Regions from separate parts of the Arthrobacter paludis genome, predicted to be linked through region 2. Evidence: riboswitches for the same ligand, from Rfam matches in the RefSeq annotation. Region 2 holds a riboswitch; each other region holds the start of a gene.
What was found. Region 2 has a riboswitch for S-adenosylmethionine ahead of AC1Q5D_RS05105 (MFS transporter). Riboswitches for the same ligand answer to the same signal wherever they lie in the genome.

Region 1 (5,808 bases), on a different contig from region 2:
GCCGTGCTGGACGCCGACGTCAACTCCCCGCCGTCCGTGTGCACGATGCCGGGGACCGGGAAGCCGCCTGTCGTCCCTCCGCCGGTGGGCCCGCCGCCCGGACCCGCGACGCCACCCACGGGCTGCCCGCTCGGCGAGTCCGATGGCGTGGGGTTGGGGGTCGGGTCGGGGCTGGGCGGAACCGGTTGCGTTCCCCCGGCTGGGCTGGGCGATGGAGACGCGGTGGGCGTGGGCGTGGGCTCCTGCGGCTCCTTGGTCTGCGTCGGCGTGGGCGTCGGCGTCGGCTCCTGCGGCTCCTTGGTCTGCGTCGGCGTCGGCGTCGGCGTGGGCGTCGGCGTCGGCTCCTGCGGCTCCTTGGTCTGCGTCGGCGTCGGCGTCGGCGTGGGCTCCTCCGTCTTCGTCGGCGTCGGCGTCGGCGTCGGCGTGGGCTCCTCCGTCTTCGTCGGCGTCGGCGTCGGCGTGGGCTCCTCGCTCTTCGTCGGCGTCGGCTCCGGCTCCTCGCTCTTCGTCGGCGTCACGCTGGCGCTCCCGGACGGTTCCCCGCCCGTCTCCGTCGGTTCCGGGTCCTCCGTCTCCGGGGGCGCGCTCGACGGCGCGGGCCCCTGGCAGAGGATGACGTGGCTGATCTCCTTGTCATTCGACGCGCCGTACGAATTCCCGGCGACGATGTCGCTGGAGTAGACGGTGTTCTCGCCGTCGCCCGAGCCGGCCTTGACCACGACGCCCAACCAGACGTGGCCGGGGCTGGGGGCGCCGATGGTGTAGCTGGTGGCGCCCGGAGCGAAGCCCTCGACCTTGGTGCAGCTGCCGCCGAAATAGGCCTCCCAGTAGGCGGTGCCGTTCGTCTGGTCGCCGGAGTTGTCGGCGGTCACGCCTGTCGGCGGCGAGGCAGGCACGATGGCCTGCAGGGCATAGGCGGTGGAGCCGCCCACCGCGAGTGTGGCCGCGGCCGTCACGGCGGCGGCGGACCAACGGATGTTCGTCATGATGATCCCCAAGTGATTCGGTTGTGTGCCGAACCGCCGCAATCCCCACGATGCGGCGCCCCAAATTCGGCGGGGCGCCCCCCACGGGCGCCTTGCCGGGAAACCTACCAGCGGGTTGGTCCGTTGCAAGGGGCGAAGGACCATGCGCGTCAAGGCCTCACAGCGGGTGGATTATGTTGCACTGCGGCGGGGAATCCGGGAAGCGTCGAGGGCCGTGATGACGGCCTTTTGGCGGTCAGGGGGACCGCGGGGGCGCCACCAGCGCGCACTGGACTGCACTGTGCGCGCGCAGGCGGCGGGTGGAGGGCGCGCTTGGCCGGGCCCGTCTCCCCAGGGGGCCGGACAGCGCGGAGGGACGGCGCCTCAGGCGAAGATGGTCTCCCGCAGGACGCCGTCCAGCTGCTGGATGTCCGTCAGGAACCCGTCGTGGCCGAGGGGCGAGGAAATGTACTGCACGCCCGGCGCGCCGGGCAGGAGGGAAGCGAGCCGCTCGGACTGCTCCGGCCAGTAGAGCCGGTCGCTGTCGACGGCGGCCACCATGAACTCGACGCCCGCGAGCCCCGCCAGGGCCGCCTCGACGCCGCCCCGCCCGCGGCCGACGTCGTGTCCGACGAGTGCGTCGTTCAGGACGAGGTACGCATTGGCGTCGAACCGCCCCACCAGCTTGTCCGCCTGGTGGTCGAGGTAGCTTTCGATCTGGAACCGCCCGCGGTCCCGCGTGGCCGATCCGTACGGGTCCTCCGCGCCCTGCGCCCGGTTGCCGAACCTCAGGTCCAGCTCGGGCTCGGCGCGGTAGGTGATGTGCGCGATGCGCCGGGCCAGGGCCAGGCCAGCGTCCGGGAATCCGCCGTCCGCGTAGTAGTCCCCGCCCCGGAATCCGGGATCGAGGCGGATGGCCGCGGACTGGGCCTGGCCGAACGCGATTTGCTCCGCGCTGGCCGCGGCCGTCGCCGCGATGACCAGGCAGTGCCTGACCCGCTCCGGGTGGCAGGCCGCCCATTCCAGGGCGCGGGCCCCGCCCATGGAACCGCCGAGCACCGCGTGCCAGGCGCCGATCCCAAGCGCGTCGGCGAGCCGCGCCTCGAGGCGCACGGAGTCGCGGATGGTCGTGAAAGGAAAGCGCGAGCCCCACGGGTTCCCGTTCGGGTCCGGGGACGCGGGTCCGGTGGTGCCGTAGCAGCCGCCGAGCATGGCCGGCGCGACCACGAAGAAGCGCTCGGTGTCGACCGTCAGGCCCGGGCCGACGAACCCGTCCCACCAGCCGGGCTCGTCGCCTTCACCGCGGGCGACGTGGGTGTCGCCGGTGAGGGCGTGCAGCAGCAGGACGGCATTGGAGGCGTCCTCGTTCAGCGTGCCCCAGGTCTCGAACCCGATGTCGACGGCGGGCAGCCGGCCCCCCGTCTCGAAGTCGAACGGCCCGGTGTGCAGGCGCCGCAGGACGCCGTCGGGTGCGGTCCCGACGGCGCCCCGCGTCACCTGCGGAGTGTCCACGTTGGTGCTCACCGCACCGCCTGCGCCGAGGCCGTCGGGTGCGCGCCGGCGGACGCGAAACCGGACTCCAGGTCGGCGATGATGTCGTCGATGTGCTCGATCCCGACGGCCAGGCGGACGAGGCCCGGCTTGACGCCGGCGGCGAGCCGCTCCTCCTCGCTGAGCTGGGCGTGCGTCGTGGACGCCGGGTGGATGGCCAGGGAGCGCACGTCGCCGAGGTTGGCGACGTGGGAGTGCAGCGACAGCCCGTCGATGAAGGCCTGCCCGGCGTCCTTGCCCCCGGCGATCTCGAACGCGACGATCGCGCCGATGCCCTTCGGCCCGTACTTGCGGCCGCGCTCGTACCAGGGGCTCGAGGGCAGGCCGGCGAAGGCCACCGACTCGACCTGGGGGTGGGCCTCGAGGAACTCGGCGACACGCTGGGCGTTGGCGGCGTGGCGCTCCACGCGCAGGCTCAGGGTCTCGAGCCCCTGGGCGATCAGGAAGGCGTTGAGGGGCGCGACGGCGGAGCCCAGGTCGCGGAGCAGCTGCACGCGGGCCTTGAGGATGTACGCGAGGTTGGCCCCGAGGATGCCGTTGGCGCCGAGGTCACGGGCGTAGACGAGCCCGTTGTAGGACTCGTCCGGCGTGTTGAACCCGGGGAACCGCTCGGGGTCGGCCGCGAAGTCGAAGTTGCCGGAGTCCACGATGGCCCCCGCGATGGCCGTGCCGTGGCCCCCGAGGTACTTGGTGGCCGAGTGCACGACGATGTCGGCGCCCCATTCGATCGGCCGGACCAGGTACGGGGTGGCGAGCGTGTTGTCCACGATCAGCGGCAGCCCGGCCGCGTGCGCCACGCCGGCCACGCCCTCGATGTCGAGGACGTCCTGGCGGGGGTTGGAGACGACCTCGCCGAACAGGGCCTTCGTGTTCGGGCGGATCGCCGCCCTCCAGCCCTCGAGGTCGTCGGGGTCGGCGACGAACGTCGTCTCGACGCCGAGCTTGGCCAGCGTGTGCTTGAGCAGGTTCTGCGTGCCGCCGTACAGGCTCGGACTGGCCACGATGTGGTCCCCGGCCTGGGCGAGGTTGAGGATCGCGAACGTCGTCGCCGCCTGGCCCGAGGCCAGCAGCAGGGCCCCGATGCCGCCCTCGAGGTCGGCGATGCGGGTCTCGACGGCCTCCTGCGTGGGGTTGCCGATCCGCGTGTAGATCGGCTCCAGCTCCTGCAGGGCGAACCGGGCGGCCGCGCTCTCCGCGCTGGGGAACACGAACGAGGTGGTCTGGTAGATCGGCAGGGCCCGGGCCCCCGTCGCCGGGTCGGGCGCCTGGCCGGCGTGGATCTGGCGGGTCTCGAAGTTCCAGTTCTGGGACATGGTCTCCCCTTCTCGTCGGGGCCGCCTCCACGCCACGCACGCCAGCGGCCTGCGTGCGGGATCGACCCGCGCTTGTCCGTTGCCTTGTGGCAACGGACCTGGTCCTCACCCGGGGCACCCCACCGCGAGTGGAGGGTTGCCGGCCAGCAAACCGGGGTTTGACGCTGGCGCTCATGACCGTCCCCCAAGTCTCCGGCACCCGGGGCCGCCGCGGCAAGCCGCCCCGTCGCAATGTGACGCACCGCCCTCCGGGCCCTACACCGTCGGGTCCGCGATCGCCGCATTGTTGCGCCGGTTAGGCCACCCTAAGTCGAGACGCACTTCACAAGGTGACATCATGAATCCATGAGGTTGGACCATGTTTCTTACGCCTGCGGACCCGACGGACTGACGGCCACGGCCGAGCGGGTCGCCAAGACCCTGGGGCTCGAGTCCGTCAAGGGCGGGGTCCACCCGCGCTTCGGGACCCGGAACGTCATCTTTCCGTTGAAGAACCGCCAGTACCTGGAGGTGGTGGAGGTCCTCGACCACCCGGCCAGCGACAAGGCGCCGTTCGGCCAGGCCGTGCGCGCCCGCTCGGAGATGGGCGGGGGCTGGATGGGCTGGTGCGTCGCCGTGGACGACCTCGCCCCGTTCGAGGAGCGGCTGGGCCGCAAGTCGGTGCCCGGCAACCGCAAGTTCCCCGACGGGCAGGAGCTCACCTGGCAGCAGATCGGCATCAAGGGCCTCATCGCGGACCCGCAGGTGCCCTACATGCTCCGCTGGGACGAGGGCACCGAGGCCCTGCACCCCTCCAACGCCATCCCGGACCCGCAGGGCCGGATCTCGAAGGTGTGCATCGCCGGCTCCCGCGACCGGGTCCGCGAGTGGCTGGGCCAGCCGGACCGCTCCCCCGTCGGCGACGACGTCGAGGTCGAATGGCAGGCACCCAACGGCATCCCGGGCATCCTCTCCGTGACGTTCGAGACCCCCACGGGCCCCATCACGCTGTAGCCCCAGGCCGCGCAGTGCTCGACGGCGGTCCCGCGGTGCGGGGCCGCCGTCGCCGCGTCTAGGCCCCGATGCCGATGGCCGCCCCGAAGAGGGCGTACCCGACGAACCCGGCCGCGTCGAGCAGCGCGTGGGCGACGACCAGGGGCATGACGCGGCCCGTGCGCACGTGGAACCACGCGAACACGACGCCCATCGCGACGTTGCCCAGGAACGGGCCGAAGCCCTGGTAGACGTGGTAGGAGCCGCGCAGCAGCGCGCTCGCCGCGATGAACGCGCCGGTGCCCCACCCGAGCGCGGCCAGCCGGTCGCGCAGGAAGCCGACGACGATGGTCTCCTCGAGGATCCCGTGGCGGACCGCCGAGAGCAGCAGGACGGGAACCGTCCACCAATAGGGGTCCAGTGCCGCGGGCACGATCGCCGTCGTCACACCCGCCGCCCGGCCCGCCGCGTACACGCCGAGCGTGCCCACGCCGATCACGGCGAAGAGCAGCAGCCCCCAGGCCGCGTCCCGGCCCGGCCGGCGCAGGTCGAAGCCCATGGCGCGGAACCCGTTGCGGCCGCCCAGGGCGAACAGCAGGAAGACCAGGGCCACGGGCGCGAGGTCGAACGCGATGTCGAGCAACTGGTACGTCAGGTCGAAGTAGCGGCGGTCGCTCAGCGGCGGGTTCATCGTCGTCGTCTGCCCGCCGAGGGGACCGCGCGTCAGCTTGTCCGCGAGCTCCACGACGGCGTAGGCGGCCGACTGGCCCAGGGACAGCGCGAGGACGATGCCGAGTTCGAGCCACGGGACGCGGCGGCTCCCCGGCAGGGCGGTGCGGGCGTCCGGCTCTGGCTGCATGCTCCGATCCTAGGTGCGGAACAATGGCGCCATGACCCGACCGCCGCTGCCCGCCGAGATCGGCCTCGCCGGACGGCTCCGGCCGGGCCCGGACTGGGCCGGCGGCGTGGTCGAGGAGGGTGGCCGCGAACACATGGTGCTCGTGGCG
Region 2 (5,808 bases):
GGCACGCAGTCGGTGGTCGAGATGATGGGCCAGTCCGTCAGGGACGCCGCATCGTTCATCGTCGTCGCGTTCATCCTGGCGCAGTTCCTGGCCCTGTTCTCCTGGAGCGGGCTGGCGTCGTGGGTCGCCGTCAACGGGGCGCGCCTGCTGGAGGACGCCGACTTCACGGGCTACGGGGCCATCGTGGCGTTCGTCGTCGTCGTCTCAATCCTGAACCTGGTCATCGCGTCCGGATCCTCGCTGTGGACGCTCATGGCCGCGGTGTTCATCCCGATGTTCGGGCTGATCGGGTACGAGGCCGGCTTCGTCCAGGCCGTGTTCCGGGTGGGCGACTCCGCCACGCAGGCCCTGACCCCGCTCAACCCGTACCTGGTGATCATCCTCGCGTACCTGCGCCGGTACGAGCCGGACGCGGGCCTGGGCTCGCTGATCGGGCGGATGCTGCCGTTCACCGCCGTGTTCTGGGTGCTCTGGCTCGGCGTCCTCACGGTCTTCTTCCTCACCGGGACCGGCACCGGGCCCGGGATGGACATCTACACCGGCTAGAACACCACCACGGGCTTCAGTGTCGCCCCGCTGGCGCTGTCCTCGAACGCCCTGTTGATCTCGGCGACGGGATACTGCTTCACGAGCCGGTCGAACGGGAAGAGGCCGGCCCGGTGCAGGCCGATCAGCCGGGGGATGAACAGCGGCGGGTTGGAGTCGCCCTCGATGACCATGCTGATCGTCTGCCCGGAGAGCAGCTGGGTGCCGACGTCGATGGTCGCCTCGGTGCCGAGCGCGCTCGCGCCGACCAGGGCGGCGTGCCCGAGCGTGCCCATCGAGTCGGTCATGGTGCGGAAGACGGCGGCGACGCCGGTGGTGTCCACGGCGTACTGCGCCCCGCCGCCGGTGGCCTCCCGGATCTGGTCGATCTGGTCGTCGGCGCGCCCGTCGACGGTGTGGGTGGCGCCGAGCTCCTTGGCCAGTTCCAGCCGGGAGGGGACGACGTCGACGGCGACGATGGTGGTCGCGTTGGCGACGCGGGCGGCCATGACCGCGGCGAGCCCGACGGCGCCGGCGCCGAAGACGACGACGTTGGACCCGGCCTCCGGCCGGAGCACGTTCAGGACCGCGCCGGCGCCGGTCTGGATGCCGCAGCCCAGCGGGCCGAGCAGCTCGAGCGGGGCGTCGTCGTCGACCTTCACCACGCTGCGGCGGGCGACGTTCGCGGCCGAGGCGAACGCGGACTGGCCGAAGAAGTGCGAGGAGACGGGGGCGCCGCCGTCGCGCGAGAACGCAGCCGTCCCGTCGGCGCGGCGGCCGGCGAAGTTGTGGTCGTAGAACGCGGCGCAGTAGGCGGGGTGCCCGTCGCGGCAGAACCGGCAGGCGCCGCAGCTGTTGAAGCTGAGCACCACCTTGTCCCCGGGGGCGAGGTCCGCGACCCCGTCGCCGACCGCCTCGACGGTGCCCGCGCCCTCGTGGCCCAGGACGGCGGGCAGGGGAGTGGGGTACCACTGGTCGCGGACGATCGCGTCCGTGTGGCAGACCCCGCAGGCGGCGAGGCGCACCCGCACCTCGCCGGGTCGGGGGTCGTCGAGTTCGAGTTCGGCGAGCTCGAACGGGGCCTTCGGGGCGGTGGCGAGGGCGGCGGTGACCTGCATGGTGGGCTCCTTGCGCTTCGGGATGTGGTGCGGCCCACCCTAGGCGGCTGCGCCGCGGAGGCGAAGGGTGTGTCGCCGCCTGGCCGGGCCAAGCGCGGCGCTGGCCGCCCATGACCGTTCATGACGTCCCCGGGTGCGGCCCGGGCGCGTGCCCGGATACGCTTTGGGAGGAATCACGAGCGCCAACGCTGCAGAACCCTGGTTCGTTGGCCGGCAACCCTCCGACCCGTGTGGGGTGCCCCAGGTGATGATTCGGCCCGCGCCACCCGGTGGCGGGCAAGACCGGTAGCGCCCGCCCTCCCGGGGCCCGGGCGCGCCCCGAGCCGAACGAGGTCCGCATGTCCGCACCCCCGTCCGCCCCGCCCGTCCGCGTCCGCGACAAGCGCCGCGTGCTCCTCAGCGCGTTCGTCGGCACCACCATCGAGTGGTACGACTTCTATCTCTACGGCACGGCCGCCGCGCTGATCTTCAACGTCCAGTTCTTCCCGCAGGCCAGCGAAGTCGCCGGAATCATCGCGTCCTTCGCGACCCTCGCCGTCGGCTTCCTGGCCCGCCCGCTCGGCGGGATCGTCGCCGGCCGGCTCGGCGACCGGATCGGCCGCAAGGCCCTCCTCGTGGCGTCGCTGCTGCTCATGGGCCTGTCCTCGACGCTGATCGGGCTGCTGCCCACGTTCGCGTCCATCGGCTGGTACGCCGTCGTCGGCCTCGTGCTGCTGCGCCTGCTGCAGGGCCTGTCCACGGGCGCCGAGTGGGGCGGCTCCGCCCTGCTCTCCGTGGAGCACGCGCCCCGCACCCTGCGCGGCTTCTTCGGCTCGTTCACGCAGGTCGGCTCCTCGGCCGGGATGCTCCTGGCGACCGGCGCGTTCTTCGTCACGCAGAACGCCCTGACCGCGGAGCAGTTCGAGTCCTTCGGCTGGCGCATCCCGTTCCTGGCCTCCGCGGTGCTCGTCGCCGTCGGCCTGTGGATCCGCCTCGGGGTGGAGGACGCCCCCGAGTTCCAGGCCCTCAAGGCCAGCGGCGAGACCGCGCGCACGCCGGTCCGCGACGTCGTGCTCCACCACCGCCGCGCCCTGCTGGTGACCATCGGCCTGCGCCTGGCCCAGCCGGCGCTGTTCTCCACGATCACCGTCTACATGCTCACCTACCTCAAGGACGTGCGGGAGAACTCGACGGCCGGCGTCGTCGCCGTGATGGTCGCCAGCGCCATCGGCCTGGCCTCGGGCCCGCTGTGGGGCCTGGCCTCCGACCGGTTCGGCCGGCGCCGCATCGCCGTCGCCGCCGCGGTGGGCATCGGCGTGTTCGTGTGGCCGTTCTTCGCCTTCCTCGGGGCCGGCCCGCTGGCCCTGTTGCCGCTGGTCGTCATCCTCGGCCTGAACGTCCTTCACGACGCGATCTACGGGCCGCAGGCCGCCTGGTTCGCCGAGCAGTTCCCGCTGCGCGTGCGCTACACCGGGGTGTCCATGGGCTACCAGCTCGGCACGGTGGTGTCCGGCGGGCTGACCCCCGTGATCGCCGCGTCCCTGTTCGCCGCCGGCGGCCGGACCCCGTGGCTGGTCTGCGGATACCTCACGCTGCTGGCCGGGCTGTCCCTGGCCGCCGCGCTGGCCGCGAAGGACCCGGCCCAGGCGGCCCGCAGCCGCGAGCGCGCCGGCCTGGGCGCCCACGACGAGTTCGCCGACGGGCCGATCACGGGCGACGGCGGCGTCGCCGTCGCCGTCCCGGCCGGCGCCCCCGAGCCCACCCCCGCGAAGTAGGAGGAACCCGCCCATGCCCCGGCCGCTGCTGCTGAACGCGTTCGAGATGATGGTGCCCGTCCACCAGTCCCCGGGGCTGTGGCGGCACCCGGACTCCGGCGCGGCCGGGTTCGAGCGGCTGGACTACTGGGTGGACCTGGCCCGGGCCCTGGAGGACGGCGGGTTCGACGGGCTGTTCCTCGCGGACGTGCCCGGCCTGTACGACGTGTACGGCGGCGGGCCGGACGCTGCCATCCGCTCCGGAGTCCAGTACCCGCTGCTGGACCCCGTCGTCCCGGTGTCGGCGATGGCGGCCGCGACGCGCCGGCTCGGCTTCGGCATCACCGCGTCCGTCACCTACGAGGCCCCGTACCTGCTGGCCCGGCGGTTCGCGACCTTGGACCACATGACCGGCGGGCGGGTCGCGTGGAACATCGTCACGAGCTACCAGGACTCGGCCGCCCGCAACCTGGGCCTGGCCGGGCAGATCCCGCACGACGAGCGCTACGACCGGGCCGACGAGTTCATGGACGTCGTGTACAAGCTGTGGGAGGGGTCCTTCGAGCCCGGCGCCGTCCGCGCCGACGCGGAGGCCGGCGTGTTCACGGACCCGGGGAAGGTGCACGCGATCGGCCACGAGGGCCGGTACTTCTCCGTCCCCGGCCACGCCCTGGCCCAGCCCGGGCCGCAGGGCACGCCCCTGCTCTTCCAGGCCGGGGCGTCCGCGCGCGGGCAGCGGTTCGCCGTGGACCACGCCGAGGCGATCTTCTTCTCCGGCTCCTCCCCGGCCCTGGTCCGGCGCTGGGTGGACGGGGTCCGAAGCGAGCTCGAGGCGCGCGGCCGGTCAGGGGACGCCATCAGGGTCTTCGCCATGGCCACGGTCGTCGTCGCGGAGACCGACGCGGCCGCGGCCGCCAGGCTCGAGGACTACCGCCGGTACGTGGACCTCGAGGGCGCGCTGGCGCTCTTCGCCGGCTGGACCGGCGTCGACCTCTCCGGTGCCGACCCGGACGCCCCGCTCGAGTACGCCCAGACCGAGGGCAACCAGTCCGCGCTCGCCGCGTTCACCAAGCTCGACCCGGGCCGCCGGTGGACCGTGCGCGAGCTCGCCGAGTTCATCGCGATCGGGGGGCGGGGACCCGTCATCGCCGGGTCCCCGGCTACCGTCGCCGACGAGCTCGAGCGCTGGCGGGACGAGTCCGGGATCGACGGGTTCAACCTCTCGTCCGCGGTCCGCCCGGCGGACCTGATCGAGTTCGCGCGCCTGGCCTCCCCGGAACTGCGCCGCCGCGGCCTCCTGCCGGAGACGGACGCCGGGGCCGCGGGCGCGACGCTGCGGGAGCGGTTCTTCGGCGCCGGCCCGAAGCTGGCCGCGGACCACCGCGGGGCCGGGCACCGACGGGGGGCGGCGGTTCCGGGGCGCTGAGGGGCACGGGTCCCCGGCTGGACGGGGGGACGACGGGGGCGCGGCGTACCCCGCGGGACGAAGTGCCCCGTGGACGTCCGGCGGGGGTATCTAATCCCAGGTGGCCGTGGGCGTCCCTGCAGGGAGGGACTAGACCAACAACGCCCGGATTTCCTCCTTCGCCGCCCGGACCAGCACCCCCAATTCGGCCCTGAGATCATCGGTCATGCGGTGGGCCGGCACGGACACGTTAATGCCGTAGGTCTTGCCGCTCGGGCTGGTGATGGCGCCAGCCACTGACATGACCCCGTCCTCACTCTCCTCTCGGCTCGTCGAGTAGCCGACGTCGCGGATCTCCTCCAGGGCGGCGACCAGGGCAGTCCGAGAGGTGATGGAGCCCTTGGTGAGTCCCGGAAGTTCCTCCTGCGGATACAACGTCTGGAGCTGTTCGTCCGAGAGCAGGCTGAGCATCGCCTTGCCCGTCGCGGTGCAGTTGGCGGCGATTCTCGCACCCTGGCGGGATGCGACACGGACCGCACGCCGGCTTTCGATGGCCTCGAGGAAGTGGGTCTCCGTGCCGTCGAGTTCGGCAAAGTGCACGGTTTCCCGGGTCGCCTCGAAGAGGCGTTCCATGACCGGTCGAATGAGCGTTCCGATGTCGACGTGGCGTCGGATCGCAACGGCGATCGAACTGAGGGCCTGGCCGGGTTCGTATGCCTTGGTCTCCGGGTTTTGCCGCACGAAGCCGCGGTAGAGGAGCATCCCCATCAGTCGGTGCGCCGTCGACGAAGCCACGCCGAGGTACTTGCTGGCATCGGTGAGCCGAATGCTGGGACGGCTCTCGAACAGCAAGAGCAGGCGCAGGGCGTTGTCGACGGACTCGATGGGGTACTGCGGCGGGGAGGTGCCGAACCGCGAGGCGTCCTTCGTCTCTGAAGAGGGCATGGCATTCATGGTACTGAGCCGCCATTCCGTCGTCGCGCCAGCTGACACATCCGTGGTCAAGACCGTTCACCCAGGCGCGCCA
Region 3 (5,808 bases), on a different contig from region 2:
TTCGCCAGGACGCTCGTGACGATGTTCCACGCGACGCGCCCGCCACTGAGGTGGTCCAGCGTGGACATCTGCCGCGCGAACTGGAAGGGCTCGGCCTGCACCGTGGAACTGGTCAGCGCCAGCCCGATGCGCTCGGTGGCCCCGGCCAGTGCGGAGACGAGCACCAGCGGGTCGTTCGACGGCACCTGGAGCCCCTTCCGGGCCAGCGACGCCCACCCGCCCTCGTGGTCCCCGTACAGGCCGGCCACGTCGGCGAAGAACATCGCATCGAAGGCCGCGCCCTCCAGCCTCCGCGCCAGGTCGGTCCAGAGGGCGAGCTCGTTGTAGCGGTGCTGCTGCGCGTCGGGGTGGCGCCACTGCCCGCCCAGGATGTGGCCGGGCGTGTTCATCAGGAACGCGCTCAGCAGCAGGCGCGGGCGCGCGGGCGCCACCTAGCCCGCCTCCCCGGGGGACGACGGCGGGGCCGCCGCAACCGTTCCGGCCGCGCCGGTCCCGGCCGCCCCGGCAGCCGTGCCCGCGCCCGTGGCCTCGCCGATGGCATTCAGCCCGGTCGGGACCGTCCCGTTGACGTGCCAGTCCCCCACGGCGCGGGCCTTGAACACGGCGGGGTTGTGCGTGGCGACGGTGCGGGCGTTGCGCCAGTGCCGGTCCAGCGCCTTGCCGCGGCTGGTGGCGGAGGCGCCGGCGACGTCGAACAGGGCGGCCGTGGCCTCGAGCACGAGCGGCGGCAGGGCCACGTGCGCCTTCTGGGACGCGAGTTCCGCCCGGAGGTAGGCCTCCTCCGGGGACAGGCCGAGCTCCGGGTCGAACGCGGCGTCGAGGTCGCGGGCCGCCGCCGCGACGAGGGCCTCGGCCGCGTAGACCTTGGCCGCGATCAGGCCGACGTGCTCCTGGATGATCGGGTCCTCGCGGAAGAGGCCCGAGCCGGTGTTGAACGTGCGGGTGCGCGCGGCCACGAGGCCGGAGGCGTCGCGCAGGGCGGCGCGGCCGATCCCGGCCAGGACCGCCAGCAGGCACAGCTGGAAGAACGCGGGCTCGAGGGTCGTCGCGACCTTGCGCTGGAGGATGTCCGCCGCGTCGACCTCCACGTCCGCGAACTCCGCCGTCCCGGTCCCGGTGAGCGGCTGGCCGAACCCGTCCCAGTCGTCGTGGATGGTCACGCCGGGCGCCTCGCGGCGCACGAGCGCGTACTGGCGCCCCTCCACCCCGTCGGTCGAGGCCATCACGACGACCCAGTCCGCGAAGATCGAACCGGTCGTGTAGTACTTCGTGCCGTTGAGCAGCCAGCGCGCCCCGCGGCGGCGCAGCCGCGTGTTCGTGGTGCCCAGGGCGTTGCCGCCGCGCTCGGTGGCGGCGTTGCCGAAGATGTCCCCGGCGAGCACGCGCGGGTACCAGCGGTCCCGGAACGCCGCGTCCTGGTCGGCGATCGTCTCGACGAACGCGAAGTGGCTGCGCAGCAGGTGGGACACGTTCGAGTCGGCCTCGGCGAGCTCGACGAGCAGCCGGAACAGGTGCTCGCGGGTAATGTCCTCGCCCCCCGCGGCGGCCGGCACGCGCAGGGCCGTGAACCCGGCCTCCTGCAGCCAGCGGACCTGCTCGAACGGCAGGACGTGGTCCTGTTCGCGTGCGGCGGTGCCGGCGGCGATGCGGGTGAACAGCGGGCGGAAGCGCCCGGCGAGCTCGGCGTAGCGGGCCTCGCCGGAGGCGGTCGTGGTGGTGGCGGTCTCGGTCATGGTGGCGGCTCCTCGTGGCGGTGGCTAGCGGGCGGCGGGCTCGCGGTCGGCGCGGCCGGGCCCGCCGTGCGCGGCGGCGGCCTCCCGGGGGGCCGGGGCCTGCTCCGCCTCGTTGTCGGGGCCGACGGCGGCGCCGCCGTCGTCCGCGCCCCAGCGCGAGGCGAGGTCGCGGTGGCGGGTTTCCGGCGCCAGCAGGGTGGCGACCACCGTGATGAGCCCGACGCCGACGATGTACGCGACCACCCAGATGGGGTCGCCGCCGCCGGCCGCGAGCAGCGCGGTCGCGACGAGCGGGGCCAGGCCGCCGCCCAGGACCGAGCCGAGCTGGTAGCCGATCGAGACGCCGCTGAACCGGACGCGGGTGGAGAACAGCTCGGAGAAGAACGCGGCCTGCGGGCCGTACATGGCGTCGTGGCCGATGTTCATGCCGAGCACGACGGTGAGCAGGATCAGCAGCGTGTTGCCGGTGTCCAGCAGGGGGAAGGCCGGGAAGACGAGCGCCGCGCTGAACACCGCGCCGAACAGGTAGGTGCGGCGGCGGCCGAAGCGGTCGGAGGCCCAGCCCCACAGCGGGACGGTCACCAGGCCCAGCGCGGAGGCCACGAGGACCGCCGTCAGGCCGGTCTCCCGGGAGATCCCGCCCTGCGCGAGGTAGGTGAGGATGAAGACCGTATAGACGTAGTAGTAGGCGTTCTGGGCGATGCGCAGCGCCGTGGTCAGGGCGATCTGGCGCGGGTGCGTCTTCAGGCTCTCGAGGACGGGCCGCGGGGCGACGCGCTCCTCCGTGACGACGCGGCGGAACTCGGCGCTGTCCTCGACCTTGAGCCGGATGACGAGGCCGACGGCGACGAGGACCAGGCTCGCCACGAACGGGATCCGCCAGCCCCAGGACAGGTACGCGGCCTCGGACAGCGAGGACTCGAGCAGCAGCAGCACGCCGGTGGCCAGCAGCATGCCGGAGCTCGGGCCGATCTGCGTGGCGCTGCTGGTGAGGCCGCGGCGGCCCGGGGCGGCGTGCTCGACCGTCATCAGGGCCGCCCCCGCCCATTCCGCGCCGTAGCCGATGCCCTGCAGCACGCGCAGGAGCAGGAGCAGCAGCGGGGCGAGCGCGCCGGCGACGGCGTAGGTGGGCAGCAGCCCGATCGCGGTCGTCGCGAGGCCGGTCAGCAGCAGGGACCCGACGAGCACGGCCTTGCGCCCGATCCGGTCGCCGAAGTGCCCGCCGAGCAGTCCGCCGACCGGGCGGGCGACGAAGCCGACCGCGTAGGTCGCGAACGCGGCGATGGTGCCGACGAGCGGGTCGGCCGGCGCGAAGAACAGCGGCCCGAAGACGGTGGCGGCGGCCAGCCCGTACAGGACGAAGTCGTAGCCCTCGATCGTCGTGCCGATGAAGCTGGCGACGGCGACCCGGGTGGTGGTGCGCCGGGAATGCGCCGGCGCGGGGGCGGTGGTGCTCATGGTTTCCTCCTCGGTTGCCCGGGGAGAGCCGGCCCAGCCCGCGCACCGCCGGCGGCGCGGACCGCGGCGGGACGCGCTGGGGGTGGGGCGTCTCCATCGGTCCTGGCGGTAGCACCGTCCCCGGCGCGCAGGGCGCGGGGTGGTTGCTGCGGCGTCGTCGAGCCAGGTCTCTCGGCCGCTCTGGATGGTGTTGTGCCCGCCGTGGCGGGTCCCTCCAGTGTGGCGCGGGATCTTCGACCTGGCCCAGCCGCGGGGCCCCCGGACGCAACGTTTCGACGCAATCGGGCTCAGCCGCCGAAGATGACGCGTTCGTGACGCCTTGGTGACGCCCCGCGCCGTCACATGACGCGGCGCCGTTGACGCCGCGGTCCGGGCGCGCGATACTGCGCCCGGGCCGCGGTCCCCGGTCAGGCCACGGGCGCCCGTTCGGCGGCGGGCTCCCCGGCCGGCGCCGCCGTCGTCCCCCGGGCGCGGCGGCCGTAGCGGAGGCGGAAGAACACGTAGCAGCCGAGCGTGAACGGGATCCCGAAGTACAGGGCGGCGACCTGGGCGGGGTCGAACGCGATGCCGATGACGGAGACGAGGCAGAACGCGAACGCGAGGATCGGCACCCACGGGTAGGCCGGGGAGCGGTAGGCGAGCGTGGCGGGGTCGCCCCCGGCGCGGAGGAACTGGCGGCGGTGGAAGAAGTGCGCGGCGGCGATCGACATCCACACCGCCACGGTCGCGAATCCGGCCACCGAGACGAGCACGAGGTAGACGGTCTCCGGGGCGACGACGCTGGACACGAGACACGCCATGGCGGCCCCGATGCTCACCAGCAGCGCGTTCAGCGGGATGCCGCGGCGGGTGACCCGGCCCAGCGCGGCCGGCGCGTGCCCCTCGGCGGACAGCGAGTGCAGCATCCGCGCGCACGAGTAGAGGCCGCTGTTGCCCGCGGAGAGCAGCGCCGTGATGACCACGAAGTTCATGGCGTCCGCCGCGAACGGGATGCCGATGGCCTCGAAGACGGTCACGAACGGGCTCTCGCCCAGGGTGGCCTCCTCGTAGGGGACGACGGCGGCGATCACGGCGATCGCGCCCACGAAGAAGATGACTAGCCGCAGCACCGTGGTGCGCATGGCCTTCGGGATGGCGCGCTCGGGGTCGGCGGTCTCCCCCGCCGCGACGCCGATGAGCTCCGAGCCGGAGAACGCGAAGAACACGGCCAGCACGGTCACGAGCACGCCCGTGGCGCCGTTCGGGAACAGGCCCTGGTCGGTGGAAAAGTTCTCGAGCGGGCCGGGGAACCCGCCGGCAGCCATGGGGTGGAAGCCGAGCAGCGCGGCGCCGCCCAGGATGATCAGGCCGACGACGGCGGCGACCTTGATCAGCGCGAACCAGAACTCCGTCTCGCCGAAGACCTTCGCGGAGACCGCGTTCATGGCGAACAGCGCGGACGCGAACGCCAGACACCAGATCCAGACCGGCACGTCCGGGAACCATCGCTGCATGAGCAGCCCGGAGGCCGTGAACTCGGAGGCCAGGGCCACGGCCCAGGTCAGCCAGTACAGCCAGGCCGTGGCGAAGCCCGTGGCCGGGCCCATGGTGCGGGCCGCGTAGATGTGGAACGCGCCGGAGACCGGGTAGCGGACGGCGAGCTCGCACAGGCAGGACATCACGAGGTAGACGACGACGGCGCCCGCCAGGTAGGCGATGATCGAGCCGAGCGGGCCGGCCTGGCCGATCGTGTACCCGGAGGAGACGAAGAGCCCGGACCCGATGACGCCCCCGAGGCCGATCATCACCAGGTGGCGGGACTCCATGGAGCGGCGCAGGCCGCCGTTGGCGGCCGCGTCCACCTCCTCGGGCGTGGGGGCCGGGGCCTCCGGTTGCGGGCGGGCAGGTGCCATGGTTCCTCCACGGGTCGCGGGACGGTGCTGCGCCCGCTCCTCCGGGACGGCCGGCGGCGGGGCGTGATCAAGCTAACAGCGGTCCGCGGCGGCCCCTCCCCGGCCCCAGCGATGGGCGGCGTCGGCGGCGGACCGGGCGGGCCGAGCACCAGCAGCGCTGGGGCACGGGGCGTCATCCTCCGCCGCCGTCGCGGGCGGAGGGCCGCGTTAACGACGGCGGCGCCGCCCCCGGGTGGGGACGGCGCCGCGGCGCGGGCTCTGCCCGGCGGCTGGGCCGGTCGCTAGCCGACCAGGCTCTGCGAGCCGATGCGGTACTTGGCCGCGCGGTGGGAGTCCTTGACGCGGTCGCCGGCTCCGAAGAGCTTGTTGCGCAGCGTGCCCGGCGCGTAGTCCTGCGGGTAGGCGCCGCGGGCCTGCAGCTCGGGCACGACGAACTCGACGACGTCCTCGAACGAGCCGGGCGTGATGGCGTAGGCCAGGTTGAAGCCGTCGACGTCGGTGTCGTCCACCCACTCGATGAGCTTCTCGGCGACCTCGGGGCCGGAGCCGATGGACACGGGGCCGAAGCCGCCGACGCCGATCCACTGCGCCATCTGGCGGATGGTCCACGGCTTGTCGACGTCGCCGGAGGCCTTCTTGAAGTTCTCGACGGAGGACTGGATGGCGTTGGATTTCACGTCCTGGCCGATGACGCCGTCGAGGTCGAACTGGGACATGTCGATGCC
Region 4 (5,808 bases), on a different contig from region 2:
GTTGGTGACCAGCAGGTCGAGTCTCATGGTGTTCCTTGCGGCAGGGATGGAGCGGTGGTGCGGGACGACGGCGGCGGGGCGGCCGCCGCCGTCGTCCATGCGGCCGTGCTGGGCTAGTGCTTGAACCCGGGAAGGTCGACGCTGAGGCGCGGCGCGACGGCCCCGGCCACGGCGGTGAACAGGCTCAGGAACACGAGCATCGCGGCGGCGGGCCACCAGTGGCTGCCGGCGGCCGCGACGGCGCCCGTGGCGGCCAGAGGCACGAAGCCGGAGAGCATGCCCGCGGTGTTCTGGGCGAAGCCGACGCCGGTGTACCGGGTCGCGGCCGGGAACAGCCCGGTCAGCACGGTGCCCGAGGCGGCGTACGGGAAAGACAGGGTGGCCACGGCCAGGACCATGCCGGCGACGACCAGGGGACCGCTGCCGCTGGTGATCAGCCAGAAGGCGGGCAGGGTGGCGACGGCGGAGAGCACGCCGCCCCACAGGATGACCCGGCTGGCGCCGAAGCGCTCGCCGAGGCGCCCGCCGGCGATGAGGACGGGGATCTCGACGACGGCGGCGATCATGCCGCCGAGCAGCATGAGCGAGGGGTCGTAGCCGAGCACGTTCACGCCGTACCAGACGACGAACGCCGTGACCAGGTAGAAGCCCCCGACGCCGAGCAGGGCGGCGGCCATGCCGACGATGATCTGCAGCCAGGACTGGGCAAGCGTGGTCCGGATCGGGGCCTTCTCGACGGCGTCGTGCTCCATGAGCTCCTGGAAGACCGGGGACTCCTCGAGGCGGCTGCGGATGTAGAGGGCGACGAGCAGCATGGGGATCGCGGCCAGGAAGGGGATGCGCCAGCCGAAGGAGTTGAAGCTCTCCTGCGAGAAGAACAGGGTCATCAGGAAGAACCCGCCCGAGGAAAGGATCGTGCCGATGGGCGAGCCGATCTGCGGGATGGCGGCGTAGCGGGCCCGCTTGGCCAACGGCGCGTTCTCGACGACGATCGTCATCGCGCCCGACCATTCGCCGCCGACGAACAGGCCCTGCAGGACGCGCAGCAGCACGAGCAGGACCGGGGCAGCGATGCCGATGGCCGCGTAGGTGGGGAGCAGGCCGATCAGCCCGGTGACGAGGCCGATGCCCACGATCGTGATCATCAGGACGCGGCGGCGGCCGATCCGGTCGCCGAGGGCCCCGAAGAACATGCCGCCCAGGGGACGGGCCACGAGGCCGACGCCGAACGTGGCGAAGGAGGCCAGGGCGGCCGCCGTCGCGTTCTCGTTGGCGAAGTATTGGACGTTGAAGACCAGCGCGGCCGCCGCGCTGAACAGGAAGAAGTCGTACCACTCCATGGCGGTACCGAGCAGGGCGCCGAGGGTGACCTTCCGCGCCTCCTCTTCCGAGATCTGCCGGGTGGCCCCGGCCTCGAGATGGTGGGCCGGAACGGCGTTGGTGGTGGTGGCCATGTCTCCTCCGCGGGACGCGTGGTGGGTGATGCCGGCCGGGTCGGCCCCGGCCACCACCCAGCATGCCCTGGACCCACGCGTTCTTGTGTCGCCAATCACATCCGGTTCCGTAGACTGGCGTGTGCAAATGCCCAATTTTTGCCCGCGGAGGCCGTGTTGGAGACCCCTGAAGCAGCCGGACTGTCGGATTCCGACGCCCGGCGCTGGAACGAACTGCTCGACGGCCTGGACGCGGAGGAGTTGACGGACGCGTTCCTCGCCCGGGTCCTCGAGCTCGAGGACTACCGCGGCGGTCCGCTTCCGGCCCGCGAGATCCGCCGGACCGGCACCGCGTCGTTCGAGGCCCTGATCGCGGGGCTGCGGCCGGGGGCCGACCGGGTGGCCCTCGAGGCGGAGCAGCAGGACATCGCCCTGGAGGTCGGGGTGTCGCGGGCCAGGGCAGGGATCCCGGTCGCGTCGCTGATGACGGCCATCCGCCAGGACTTCACGGTGCTGTGGGACCGGCTGCGCGGTCAGGCCGGGCCCGGCGACGCGCCGCTCCTGGTGCGGCAGGCGGACTCGGTGTGGCGGATCGTCGACGAGTACGCAGCCTTGACGCAGGCGGTCTACCTGCGCGAGAGCCAGCGGATGGCACTGGAGGAGAGCTCCGCCCGCCAGGCGCACCTGGCGGCCCTACTCGGTCCGACCGCGGCGACCCCCGCCCAGCTCGAGGCGATCGCCGAGGGGCTCGGCATCGATGCCGGGACGCCGCTCTGCGTCGCCGTCGCACTCGGTGACGCGGCCTCGGGATTGCGGATCGCGGCCGCCCAGGCGGAGCGCCGGGGAGTCCTCATGATGGCCCACCCGTCCGCGGACGGCCTCACGGTCCTCTGGGCCCCGGGCCGGCCGGGCTCCGCGGCGGCCGAGACCACCGAGCGGGTCCGGGCCCTGTCCTGCGGCCTGGTCGAATCGGTCGACGGGCTCGCCGGCATCTGGCCCGCGGCGCGGCTGGCGCGCGAATTGGCCGGCCTGGCCGATCCCGTGGATGGGCGGGCCGCGACGCTGGACGACGCGTGGCCCCGGATCGCGCGGCTCCGGCTGGCTGAGGCGGGCGTGCCCCTCGGCGCACCGGTCGACTCGGCACTTGCCGGCTGCGGACCCGCCGAGCACACGCGGCTGGTCGAGGCCGTCCGCGCCTACCTCGAGACGGGAAGCGTCGCCGAGGCCTGCCGGCGCGTGTTCTGCCACCGGAACACCCTCATGAACCGCCTGCGCCGCTTCGCCGACCTGACGGGCATCGATCCGACCGTGCCGAGGGAGGCCGCCCGCCTCGTGATCGTCTGGGCGTAGGCGCGGGCGACGGGACAGCGCGCAGCAGGCCGGTGGGCGGACCGGCGCCCCAAGCGCGTCGCCGGGCGGACCGGCGCCTCAGGCGCGCCGCCGTCGTCCGCCCCCGCACACCCTATGGCGCCGGTGGCGCCCCACGTGACTCCCAGCGACGCCTCCGGTTGCCGCGACATTGTGAAACAGGGCACAATCGGCCCTGAATCAAGAGTCCCTGCCGCGAAGGCCCTGGCCGGCGGGGCGGCAACCCTCAGGCTGTAGCGGGGTGCCCCAGGTGACGATTCGACGCGCGCCAGCCCGGCGCGCGTAAGTACGGCGCCGCAGGGGACGCGGCGCGTGGAGAGCGAAAGGCACACCTATGACCGAAACCGCCATCACCCCGGACTTCGACATCGACCTCGAGGAGGCCACGGTCCGCGCCGAACGGCTCGAGGCCGCGGGCCGCAACTGGTTCGAGCGCATCGGGCAGGACCCGGGGAACGCCGACCTCGTGTTCCGGGCGCGTGGAGAGGGAATCGGCTCGGTCGCGACCCGGATCACGGCCGGCCGGCACGAGTTCACGATCGACGAGCCGGCGGCCCTGGCCGGCGACGACGAGGGCACGAGCCCCGTGGAGGCTGCGCTGGCCGCGCTCATCTCCTGCCAGGTCGTGGTCTACCGGCTGTACGCGCACCAGCTGGGCATCCGCGTCGAGGACATCGCGATCGACGCCGAGGGCGACCTGGACGTCCGCGGCCTGTTCGGCACGGCCGACGGCGTCCGCCCCGGCTTCTCGGACGTCCGGCTCAAGGTCACCCTGACCGGACCCGAGCCCCGGGAGCGCTACGAGGAACTGCAGCGGACCGTCGACGAGCACTGCCCGGTGCTGGACCTGTTCCGCAACCCGGTACCCGTCTCCGTGGAGGTCGCCAAGGCCTGACCCGGAACGCCGGCGGCGCCGGGACGCCACGTTGGGTGGTGTCCCGGCGCCGCTGCGCGTGAGGGCTCGGGCGGGGGCCGCTGCGCGTGAGGGCCCGGGCGCGGGCGGGCGCCGCTTGCGGGCGCGCGCCCGCGCCCGGAGGCGGGGCTACGCCTCGACGGAGCGCTGCCGGCCGCCGGTCTTGCCCTCGATCGTCTCGGCCGGGGTGCCGGCCTGGACGGCGATCTTGCGGGGCTTGGCAGTTTCCTGGACCGGGATGGTCACGCTGAGCACGCCGCGGTCGTAGTGGGCCGCGATGTTCTCAGTGTCCAGGCCCTGGCCCAGGCTCAGCTGCCGCACGAAGCTGCCTCCGCGGCGCTCCCGGGTGATCCACTGGACGTCCTCGTCGGCGTTGAGCGTGCGCTCGGCCCGGATGGTCAGGAGCTGGCCGTCGACGTCGATGTCGACGGAGTCCGGATCGATGCCGGGCAGGTCGGCGCTGAGGACGTAGTGGTCCCCTTGGCGGAACAGGTCCATCGGCATCTCCCGCAGGGCGCTGCGCCCCTCGAGGAGGGCGCCCGCAACGCGGTCGAGCTCGCGGAACGGGTCGAACATGGTGGCCATTGCGATCAACTCCCTTTCGCGGCACCGGGGTGCCTTGTCGTGGTCTTCCTAGGGCGTCCCTAGAGTTGAGTCTCTCCGACTCAACTGTTATGAGATTAGCACTCTCCTGATGTGAGTGCCAGATCTTCGCCACGCCGTGGGTGAACGCGGATGCGCGGTCGGTGGACGGATAGTCTGTGGGGCGTTCCCACGGGGGGTGAGGGAACATCCCCGCCCCCGTCGAAGGAACCCATGCCGAAGCTTTCCGCCGCCCTTCCGGCCGCAGCCGCCGCACTCGCGTTGGCGCTGGCCGGTTGTTCCGCCCCGTCCCCCGAGCCCGCCCCCGCCGCAGCAACGGAGGCCATCGACAGCGCCACGGACCACAGCCCGGAGGACGCACTCTTCGCGCAGACGATGCTCCCGCACCGCGAGCAGGGCATCGAAATGACCGACATCCTCCTCGCCAAGCCGGGGATCGACGACGACGTGGAGGACGTGGCCCGGCAGGTCGGCGCCAACCACTCCAGCCAGGCCGAGCAACTGGGCGCGTGGCTGAAGGCCCAGGGCGAATCGACCTCCCCGCAGCAGGCGACCGACGGGCTTCAGCGCTCCATGGAGGGCCTGCTCTCCGACGAGGAGATGGACCGGCTCCGCGACGCCCCGGCCGGCGAGGCCGAACGGATCTACCTCGCCGGAATGATCGAGCACCACCAGGGTGCCGTCGCGATGGCCCAGCAGCAGGTGAGCGATGGGTTCAACGACCAGGCCGTCGGGCTGGCCCGGCAGATGGTCGACCACCACCGCGAGGAGATCGCCCAGATGGAGCAACTACTCTCCCGGTACTGAGCGCCCGCCGGCGCGTGCGCCCGGGACGCTCCGCCCCCGGGACGCTCCGCCCGGGGTCGCTCCGTCCGGGGTCGCTCCGTCCGGGGCGGATGCCATGGCTGATCGGCGGCGGGCTCCGCGTTCAGAACGGCGGGACGTCGTCGTCCGATGGTCCCTCGTGTGGCTTGACCGGCGAAGCGGCAGCGGCCTCCCTCGCGGCGACACCCCGGCGGAGGTCTTCGAGGCCGTAGGCCCAGACCTTTTCCGAGTGGGGATCGACGGGGATGGCCCGTGGGGACTCCGCAGCCGGGGCTGGTTCGCGCGGAGGCGGTGGCCCGTGAATGGCCCAAGGGATCTCCGGCGCGGTGATGTGGCGCCGGCCCGTGACGGTGGTGAACTCGATGGCGCCGCCGCCGAGCGGCGTGGAGCGCATGAGTCCGGCGGTGTCCAGTGCATGGTGGCGGGCGCAGTCGGGGTGGAGATTGTCCAGGCTGGTCTCCCCTCCCGCGGCCCACTCGATGGCATGGTCGTTCTCGCGGGCCGGCATGTTGCAGCCGCCGACGCTGCAGGTGGGTTGCCGGGCCTTCAGGACCCGCTGCTGCGCGCGGCTGGGTCGGTAGCGGGCCCTTCCATAGTTGGGACGGGCCAGAGCCGACGGCGGCGTGAACAGACCTCGCCAGTCGACGGCCGCTGGGCAACCCCCCG

Region 1: linked by a shared signal. The riboswitch ahead of AC1Q5D_RS08280 (bifunctional o-acetylhomoserine/o-acetylserine sulfhydrylase) and the one ahead of AC1Q5D_RS05105 (MFS transporter) in region 2 are both predicted to bind S-adenosylmethionine.
Region 3: linked by a shared signal. The riboswitch ahead of AC1Q5D_RS17150 (MFS transporter) and the one ahead of AC1Q5D_RS05105 (MFS transporter) in region 2 are both predicted to bind S-adenosylmethionine.
Region 4: linked by a shared signal. The riboswitch ahead of AC1Q5D_RS16800 (OsmC family protein) and the one ahead of AC1Q5D_RS05105 (MFS transporter) in region 2 are both predicted to bind S-adenosylmethionine.

Annotation. Positions count from the first base shown of each region.
Region 1 is NZ_JBXAEW010000008.1:56,107-61,914, reverse strand. It holds gene AC1Q5D_RS08290 (hypothetical protein) at 1-986, opposite strand, end outside; gene metX (homoserine O-acetyltransferase MetX) at 1,350-2,489, opposite strand; gene AC1Q5D_RS08280 (bifunctional o-acetylhomoserine/o-acetylserine sulfhydrylase) at 2,486-3,829, opposite strand; SAM riboswitch class IV at 3,893-4,008, opposite strand; gene AC1Q5D_RS08275 (VOC family protein) at 4,175-4,822, shown strand; gene AC1Q5D_RS08270 (CPBP family intramembrane glutamic endopeptidase) at 4,881-5,660, opposite strand; gene AC1Q5D_RS08265 (phosphotransferase) at 5,692-5,808, shown strand, end outside.
Region 2 is NZ_JBXAEW010000004.1:209,087-214,894, forward strand. It holds gene AC1Q5D_RS05095 (AbgT family transporter) at 1-546, shown strand, start outside; gene AC1Q5D_RS05100 (NAD(P)-dependent alcohol dehydrogenase) at 543-1,643, opposite strand; SAM riboswitch class IV at 1,815-1,932, shown strand; gene AC1Q5D_RS05105 (MFS transporter) at 1,982-3,397, shown strand; gene AC1Q5D_RS05110 (LLM class flavin-dependent oxidoreductase) at 3,411-4,802, shown strand; gene AC1Q5D_RS05115 (IclR family transcriptional regulator) at 4,932-5,726, opposite strand; gene phtC (3,4-dihydroxyphthalate decarboxylase) at 5,783-5,808, opposite strand, start outside.
Region 3 is NZ_JBXAEW010000026.1:21,523-27,330, forward strand. It holds gene AC1Q5D_RS17140 (NtaA/DmoA family FMN-dependent monooxygenase) at 1-431, opposite strand, end outside; gene AC1Q5D_RS17145 (acyl-CoA dehydrogenase family protein) at 432-1,733, opposite strand; gene AC1Q5D_RS17150 (MFS transporter) at 1,758-3,191, opposite strand; SAM riboswitch class I at 3,282-3,382, opposite strand; gene AC1Q5D_RS17155 (amino acid permease) at 3,599-5,083, opposite strand; gene AC1Q5D_RS17160 (LLM class flavin-dependent oxidoreductase) at 5,365-5,808, opposite strand, start outside.
Region 4 is NZ_JBXAEW010000025.1:6,284-12,091, reverse strand. It holds gene AC1Q5D_RS16815 (amidohydrolase) at 1-27, opposite strand, end outside; gene AC1Q5D_RS16810 (MFS transporter) at 114-1,454, opposite strand; gene AC1Q5D_RS16805 (PucR family transcriptional regulator) at 1,608-2,783, shown strand; SAM riboswitch class IV at 2,980-3,096, shown strand; gene AC1Q5D_RS16800 (OsmC family protein) at 3,136-3,696, shown strand; gene AC1Q5D_RS16795 (Hsp20/alpha crystallin family protein) at 3,844-4,299, opposite strand; gene AC1Q5D_RS16790 (DUF305 domain-containing protein) at 4,531-5,124, shown strand; gene AC1Q5D_RS16785 (HNH endonuclease signature motif containing protein) at 5,246-5,808, opposite strand, start outside.